Regions from separate parts of the Brevibacillus sp. Leaf182 genome, predicted to be linked through region 2. Evidence: riboswitches for the same ligand, from Rfam matches in the RefSeq annotation. Region 2 holds a riboswitch; the other holds the start of a gene.

Region 1 (4,359 bases), on a different contig from region 2:
ATCTGTTGTCTGGTCTCGTGCTGCCGATCAGCTTTTTCCCGGGATGGGCGCAAACGGCAATGGGGTATCTTCCATTTCAGGCGGTCAACTATTATCCGAGCCTGATCTTCACAGGTGCGATTACAACGGAACGTTCCTGGGAATTGATCGGTTTTCAGGTCATCTGGATGTTTGTCATACTGGTTCCCATCTTGGTGATGTGGCGTCTTGCCCGCAACAAGCTGGTTGTGCAAGGAGGGTAGAGTAGAGCATGCAAAACATGAAACATATTTTCAGTATCTTTGCCGACTACCTGAGCCAGTACTTCAAGACGAGACTTGCCTATCGAACGGATTTTCTCGGGGATTTTGTGTCCAATCTGGTTTCTGAGCTGATCAATCTCATCTTTATTATTGTCGTGTTCACGCATGTTCCGCTGATGGGGGATTGGACGCGTGACGAGATTATCTTTATCTATGGTTTCTTTTTGGTTCCATACGCGTTGTTCTCGATGTTCTTCGGTTTTTGGGACTTCAACGAACGGTATATTATCCGAGGCGAGATGGATCGCATCCTGACGAGACCGATTCACAATCTGGCACAGGTGTGTCTCGAGTCGATTGCGCCAGACCGCATTTTTGGAGTCATAACCGGGATCATCATCATGGGGTATGCTGCCATTCAACTCGATTTGTCGTTTTACTGGTACGACGTGTTCATCTTTATCGGGCTCTCGATCAGCGGGGCATTGATTTACGGTGGCGTGTATACCGCGATTGCTGCGGTTAGCTTCTTTTCCGACTCGCGGACAGGGATTGCCCCGATGATTTACAACATCCAGCAATATGGGCGCTATCCGGTAGACGTGTACAACAAGGCTATACGCTTTGTGCTCACCTACGTGCTGCCGTTTGCCTTCGTAGGTGTTTATCCGGCGGCATACTTTTTGCGCAAGGAAGTCTGGTACACATATGCGGCAATGACGCCGGTAGTGGCTGTTATTTTCTTCGGGATTGGGCTGTTAGTCTGGAACTGGGGAGTCACGAAGTATCGGGGAGCGGGGTCTTGATGATTTATAATCCGAAGTCGTTGTGGTAATATTGGATGTAACGAGATCGAAAAGCATAAGGTAAAAAAAGACCGTCCCGGCGGCAACCGGAACGGTCGGTACAATAGGCGCTTCCCCTAAAGGGGGCGGCTCAATACTATGTTGTGAAATAGACCGCAGAGCTGTCAACTCAAGGGCGGTCTATTTCTTTTTGGTCAAGGTAACAACCAAGCCGAAGACCAATATCCCTACTAAACAAATCGGAAAAATAAACAAGAAGTGTCGCTTTGGCAGTTTCCTCTATTGTCAAATCAAAAAACAGCAGTATAATATGCTGTATACAACTACACATTCCTTCGGGGCAGGGTGAAATTCCCGACCGGCGGTGATCATGCTTTGTGCATGTTAAGCCCGCGAGCCTCCCGAGCTGTAAGTAGCGACGGAGTGCAGGATCTGGTGTGATTCCAGAGCCGACAGTACAGTCTGGATGGGAGAAGGATGACGACAGTACGTTTATCACACGTGCTTGTTTGCCTGTGCAAACGGGATGAGAACATAGAGGCCAGCCCTCTTGTTTCTTGTACCTTTTATTTGCGCACGGTTTTGTCATACGCTTGCAAATGCCCTGTGGAACTTATAGCCACAGGGTTTATTCTGTTTGTGTAACAAGACGTGTGAGCTTACAACGACTGTTGCCATTCCTCAAGAAGGAGTAGAAAAATGAGGAGATGGTAAACATGAAAGAAACAGCGCTGCATTCTTCGCGCACACGTGCAACCCAAAAGCTGGTGACGATTCCCATGCTGGCGGCCGTTGCATTTATTTTGCAGTATCTCGAGGTTCCCGTACCGCTCATGCCAAGCTTTTTAAAGCTCGACTTCAGTACACTCCCCGCATTAATTGGGGGACTCATGTACGGACCAGTAGCTGGTGTTATTATCGAGGTTCTGAAAAATACACTGCACATGCTCTTTAAAAATACAGACGGTCTGTTGATCGGTGAGCTCGCAAACGTTGTAGCAGGATCAAGCTTTATTTTTGCGGCTGTCTACATGCAGCGTCTCGGTCAAGGCAAAAAAGGCTTCCTGACTGGTCTCGCTCTGGGAACGATTTTGATGACGATTGTCATGGCTATTGCAAATGCTTATGTGCTGTTGCCTGCGTACGCTGTGCTTTATCAAATGCCGATTGAACAGCTCTTGACCATGTTCAATGCGACAAGTATCTGGTCATTGGTTCTGTACGGAATCGTCCCGTTCAATCTCTTCAAAGGTGTTATGATTTCAGTGGTCGCGTATCCGATCTACGTGAAGCTCGGCTCGAGAATCGCTGCGCGTACCAACAATTGACAACCACGATGTGACTCGCTAATATGTTTAGGTAATAGATAGTCACAAAAGGCTATGAAAGGACCCGCAGCTATTCCCCCGTGACAGAGAGTCGGCCCTAGTCTGGAAGGCTGATACGTAAAGGATACCTGCACCCCATCCTGAAGCTGCTGGTGAAGAGCTAAGCCGGATGCCCACCGTTATCGGGTTATCGAGAGGACTATGGCGTCTGCTGTAGTCAATCAGGGTGGTACCGCGGAAGTTAATCCTCCGTCCCTTTTTGGGATGGGGGATTTTTTGCATTTTACGTAAGAACAAAAAGGAGCGTAGACGGATGAAAGAGGACAAAGCGTTTGTAAAAGAAATTACACCGCAATCGGAGGATTTTTCGCGTTGGTACATCGATGCCATTAAAAAGGCGGATTTGATGGACTACACACCGGTACGCGGCTGCATCGTGTTTAAGCCAGATGGCTTTGAACTATGGGAGCGAATTCAAGAGGCGATGAATAAGCGCTTCAAGGAGACAGGGCATCGCAATGCCTATTTCCCGATGCTGATCCCCGAGTCCTTCTTTCAAAAAGAAAAAGAGCATATCGAGGGCTTCAATCCGGAGCTGCCTTGGGTAACAGAGGCTGGGGGAGAGCCGCTAGAGGAAAAGCTCGCGCTACGTCCAACCTCCGAGACGATCATCGGACATATGTACAGCCAATGGATTCAAAGCTACCGTGACCTACCTGTATTAATCAACCAATGGGCAAACGTTTTTCGTTGGGAAAAGCGGACGATGCCGTTCTTGCGGACATCAGAATTTCTCTGGCAGGAAGGCCACACGGCGCATGCGACAGAGGAGGAAGCTCGTCAGGAAACGATGCAAATGCTGGAGATTTATCGAGAGGTCGTCGAGCAGGAGCTGGCTATTCCGGTTTGGAAGGGACAAAAAACACCGAGTGAACGCTTTGCTGGTGCTGTTGACACGTATTCCATTGAAGCGATGATGAAGGATGGCAAAGCAGTGCAAGCGGGCACCTCACACTATTTGGGCGATAAATTCGCGCGCGGCTTTGAAATCAAGTTTTTGGATCGTGACAATCAGTTCAAGTACGTTCACACCACATCATGGGGAACCTCTACGCGACTGATTGGTTCAATGATCATGGTGCATGGCGATGACCGCGGTCTAGTGTTGCCGCCTCGCATGGCTCCGACACAGGTTATCATGATTCCAGTCGGTCCGATGAAGCTGCGAGAGAAAGTAATGGAGGCGTTTGATCCTCTCTTTGACGAGATCAAGGCCGCAGGAGTGCGTGTCCGTGCTGATCTTCGGGAAGAAACACCAGGCTGGAAGTTCAATGAGTGGGAAATGCGCGGGGTTCCTCTGCGTCTGGAGCTCGGCCCGCGTGACGTGGAAAATGGTCAAGTAATTCTGGCTCGTCGTGATACAGGGGAGAAGGTGACGGTTTCACTTGAAGGTATCGCGCAGACAGTTGTTCAACTGTTGGAAGAGATTCAGCAAAATATGTTCCAAAAAGCACTAGCCTTCCGTGATGAAAACTCACATTTGGGGATTGATACACTGGAGCAGCTATCCGCTCATATTGCCAAAAACGAGAGCGACAATAAAACGAGTGGATGGGTGTTAGCTGGCTGGTGTGGGGATGATGCTTGTGAATCGAAGATCAAAGAGGAAACTAAGTTCACCTCTCGCAACATCCCGTTTGAGCCTCCTGTAAAAAAGAAAGTCTGCATTTGCTGCGGCAAAGAGTCACAGCATAGCGTCTGGTTCGGTCGGGCTTATTAATCAAACAAAGGGTGTGTCCACGCTTCGGCGGCAGGGCACACCCTTTGTTCATCTAGCGTCCGAGTATCCAATCGGTAAAAGCTTGCACATCCGTAAAGTGGTAGTCAGGCTCGGGATCGAATTTTCCCGACTTTTGTGTAACCAAAAGCCAATCCACACCGACTGTTCGCAAACCAGCGGCTCGACCAGCCAACACATCAGCA
Region 2 (4,359 bases):
AAGCGAGTCGCGTGCTCTTCTGTCACCGGTACGCAAACGAGTCCCCTGCCATGTGTGACCATGAAGTTGATCATTTCAGGCGTAGCCGCTTCGGCCATGCAGACAAAATCTCCTTCGTTTTCCCGATCCTCATCATCTACCACGATGACTGCCTTGCCCTGACGCAAATCTTCCAATGCCTCTTCTATGCGATGAAACATACTTTCTCCCTCCTACTCACGCGAAGCCATTTTCCTGCAAAAAGGCTAGACTGAGCCCGCCAGATTTTTCTGTACCGCCATGATTTTGATACCCTAACAAACGCTCCACATATTTGCCGATGACATCTGTTTCGAGATTCACCAAGTCCCCAGGTCGTCTGTCTGCAAGACTCGTATTCGCCAGCGTATGCGGAATGATCGAAACGGTAAAACCGTTATCGTTTACGTCCACCACGGTGAGACTGATGCCATCTATGCAAATCGATCCTCGGGCAATGACGTACTTCAACAACTGCGGTTTGGCCTCAATCCGAAACACGACTGCATTCGCATTCACCTCTCGTGAAGCAACTATTCCGGTCCCGTCTATATGTCCGGAGACGATATGCCCGCCAAAACGGTCCCCCAGCCGCATTGCTCTCTCCAGATTCACTCGCTGTCCGCTTCGTAATTTCCGCAAGCTCGTCTTGTTCATTGTCTCTGGCATCACATCGACGCTAAACTGACGATTCGTATAAGAAGTAACCGTAAGGCAAATGCCATTGACCGAGATACTGTCCCCGAGCTTCACCCCTTCGAGTACCTGCTGAGCGCGGATGACCAGTCGACTCGCCTGCTCGTTCCCTTGAATTGCTTCCAACACGCCCAATTCTTCGACCAGTCCCGTGAACATGCTCTCTCCTCCTCACTTGCTACGCCTGTTTCTCCCATTGTGGGTACCCGATGATCTGTACATCACCTTTCCCCATCGGAGTGATCGTGACATTTGTCAACGGTATCGCTTCTCCCATCGTCGCAAAGCCTTGACCACCGAATGGCGAAGGCGCGCCGCTTCCCCCGATCAGCTTTAGTGCGATATGGCTCACGACCTTTTGAATCGCTCTCGCCTGCAAAAAGGAGCCGTTTACTTCTTGCCCGCCTTCCACAAGCAACGAGGTAATCCCCAGCTCTCCCAACGTACGCAGCACCTTTTCCACGCGAATGGGTGCATCCGTTGTGATGACCTTTACACCTCTTGCCGCAAGCAGCTCCTGCTTTTCCCTTGGGGCTGCATCTGTCGTAAAGATCCACGTCTTCGCATCTGCATTCTGGACGACACGGGCATCCAGCGGCGTACGTAAATGACTGTCCAAAATCACGCGAACTGGCTGGCTTCCAAAACGCTGCTCTTCCTGGCGCGCCGTCAACAGCGGGTCATCCGCGAGAATCGTCCCAACCCCAACGAGGATGGCATCGTGCTGCCTGCGCAGTTCATGCACCTCTGCCCGAGCCTCTGCTCCAGTAATCCACCGACTGTGTCCCGTGAACGAAGCGATTTTCCCGTCCAATGTACTGGCCATCTTTACCGTCACAAATGGACGTCTGGTCTGGATGTAATGGAAAAAGACTTCATTGAGCGCCCTCGCTTCTTCTTCTCTCACGCCCACAGCTACTTCCAGCCCTGCTGCCCGTAGCATCTCGATTCCTCTTCCTGCCACCAGTGGATTCGGGTCGAGCGTCGCTACAACGACACGACGTACACCGGCTGCGATCAACGCCTCTGCACACGGCGGTGTTTTTCCGTAGTGACTGCAAGGCTCCAGCGTCACGTACGCGGTCGCACCTTGCGCTTTTTCCCCAGCCATCCGCAGTGCGTGTACCTCAGCATGGGGTTCTCCTGCCCGCAGATGGGCTCCCATTCCCACGATGGTTCCATCCTTCACAATCACAGCTCCGACCATGGGATTCGGGCTGGTTTGGCCTCGTGCCGATCGTGCCATTTCCAGCGCCAGATCCATGTACTTGCTGTCCTGTTCCATACCGCACTCCTTTCTGTTCCATCATTCCAGCCAAGCACAACGCAAAAAGCCCTTGAAACCTCAAAACGTTTCAGGGCATAGGGAAAGAAGCCTTACCTCATCCGTTTTTTCACAAAAAAACAAATGAAGAAAGCACAAAATCTTCTTCCATCCGGACTGTACCGTCGGCTCTGGGTTTTCACCAGATCAGTCGCTGTAAGTGTGGTCAGCGAGTCGCGGGCTCAGACGTGCGTACGCCATTACCGCCGGTCAGGAATTTCACCTTGCCCTGAAGATTGTCGCTATGAAGTTTTATAAAAATAAAAACGCCCATGAATATTATGCTCAGGGCGTTCAGAAAGAAGCCTAGCTTCTACTGTTTTTTTGAAAAAAACAGCGAAATAGGCCGTTCCAAATACCTTCTCCCATCCGGACTGTACCGTCGGCCTTGGATTTGCACCAAGTCAGTCGCTATCAACTGCTACGATAGCGAGTCGCGGGCTCAGACGTGCGTTCGTCATTACCGCCGGTCGGGAATTGCACCCTACCCTGAAGGCTGGTATTCAGTTACGCAAAGTATAGCATATTTTTCACTATTGTCTGTAATCATTTATGGGAGAAGTGCACTTTACCTTTGCTCGCACTCTTCGAGGACGGTCAGGAGTTCTTTCAAATCACTTATGTACGCCTTTGGCACAACACCATTTTGCTCCATGTCCTGCTCGTTCCCTTGATAGGCAATAAAAGCGACTTGTCCGTCGCAGGCCGCCTTTCCATCGATCCAGGAATCCCCGATCATCGTCCAAGCTGAAACAGGCCAATCCGGCTTGCGGCTGCGAATATAGTGAATGCCCGATGGTGATGGCTTCAAGGTCGTCATTTGTTCGCGAGCTACGATTTCGTCAAAGTAGGGAGCGATTCCCGTCCCGTTCAAAGCCTCCTCTGCCGCGGCGTAGGCGTTGTTGGTCAGGATATACAAATAGTAGTTCTCTTTCAAGCGATCCAGCACTTCCACCGCATGCTTCTCCAATACAGCTCCATGCATGCCTTCCTTCTCAATCGCGGTTACTGCTTCCCACATAGCTTGTTCCAATTCACTCGTCATCTGCTCCGATTTTCTGCCAATCTCAATGAGCTGTGATGCGGTATACTTCTCCCACTCAAGTGTTGGAGAAACGATCCCATTATCCACCCATAGCTGAAAAATGGCCCTCTTCATCTCGGCAAAGTTGATCCTGGATTGCAATAAGGTGTTGTCCATATCGAAAATAATGCCTTTTGTATAGGATTTACTCATTTGTGGTCTCCTTTTTTAACAACTCGCCATGTCTGTTCTAGAGCAACGGTGTAGGCTTGAGCGTCGCCCGTCGGTGCGAGCTGATCATTATTCCACAAAGTCGCCGCTATATATTGCTGGCTATCCTTCAGGCTTTGTCCAACGATCCCTCCCGGCTCTGCCCCAGCTTTTGCGAGTACGTTGTTTTCGCTTCCACAGACTACGCGAAGAACTTGAGCGCTCTCTAGTCCATCCAGCAACTGACGATCGTCGCTGTCTGTGAGCTTCGAGAAAAGCTGTACAGAAATGGCTTCATATGTCTGGCTCTGCCCTGTCTGATGAAAAATAGGATCGTGATCCTTCTCCATGAAAGATTGATAGTGCTCTCTACTCTCCCAAACAGTAAGAATACAAGCTTCCAACGGCTGATGCTGATTCCACCCTCCGACTTGTCCCAGAAAGCCTTTTATGTCCTCTAATGATCTCCATTTCGCTTGGGCATGGGAAAACGATTGCTTCTGATTTTCTGTTACTTTACATGTAATCCATTTGATCAGCATTTCCAAGCCTCCTACGATCTTTTACAAAAAAGGAAGAGCGACAGTTCTACACTGTCGCTCTTCTCCACACACTACGGATTTTCCTTTATTGTTCCTTTTTCTTCGGGCTAGGAAACAATGCAGAAGTAACAGGGGGTAAAGAATTTGCTGCATCAATAAATTTCTGCTTGGCTACATTACCTGAAACAACAATTATCTTTTCAGTATCAAAGTAATACAAGTAGTTATTATTCAGATGATCCTTACCTATATATGCTTCGTTCCCATTTTTTAATAAGACCGTTTCTCGATCAGAACTGGGTGTAAACGAAAAGCGTTTATATACAGTAATCGTAACGATCTCTTTTTCGTTTGCAAACACCCAAGCATTCACTTCTTTTTCTGGAATATTCATTTTTGTTGCATTGAACTTTTCGAAAGGTAATTGTAAACCCTCTTTATCTGTAAACTCTGTATTCCCCAACAACCTTACAAGCCCATAAACTCCCCAATTAGATGAGGGATTATGTTCATACAAAAAAACCGCAAAATTGTTTTTCCCCTCT

What was found. Region 2 has a riboswitch for FMN ahead of ribD (bifunctional diaminohydroxyphosphoribosylaminopyrimidine deaminase/5-amino-6-(5-phosphoribosylamino)uracil reductase RibD). Riboswitches for the same ligand answer to the same signal wherever they lie in the genome.
Region 1: another riboswitch for FMN. It lies ahead of ASG16_RS10490 (ECF transporter S component); the one in region 2 lies ahead of ribD (bifunctional diaminohydroxyphosphoribosylaminopyrimidine deaminase/5-amino-6-(5-phosphoribosylamino)uracil reductase RibD).

The regions. Positions count from the first base shown of each region.
Region 1 covers NZ_LMPN02000020.1:10,302-14,660, reverse strand. Annotated here, with positions in the region: gene ASG16_RS10500 (ABC transporter permease) at 1-242, shown strand, start outside; gene ASG16_RS10495 (ABC transporter permease) at 251-1,048, shown strand; FMN riboswitch at 1,376-1,530, shown strand; gene ASG16_RS10490 (ECF transporter S component) at 1,765-2,376, shown strand; gene proS (proline--tRNA ligase) at 2,690-4,156, shown strand; gene ASG16_RS10480 (HAD family hydrolase) at 4,209-4,359, opposite strand, start outside.
Region 2 covers NZ_LMPN02000018.1:42,206-46,564, forward strand. Annotated here, with positions in the region: gene ASG16_RS07970 (bifunctional 3,4-dihydroxy-2-butanone-4-phosphate synthase/GTP cyclohydrolase II) at 1-200, opposite strand, end outside; gene ASG16_RS07975 (riboflavin synthase) at 217-873, opposite strand; gene ribD (bifunctional diaminohydroxyphosphoribosylaminopyrimidine deaminase/5-amino-6-(5-phosphoribosylamino)uracil reductase RibD) at 893-1,999, opposite strand; FMN riboswitch at 2,135-2,279, opposite strand; FMN riboswitch at 2,392-2,539, opposite strand; gene ASG16_RS07985 (HAD family hydrolase) at 2,607-3,275, opposite strand; gene ASG16_RS07990 (YdbC family protein) at 3,272-3,814, opposite strand; gene ASG16_RS07995 (hypothetical protein) at 3,900-4,359, opposite strand, start outside.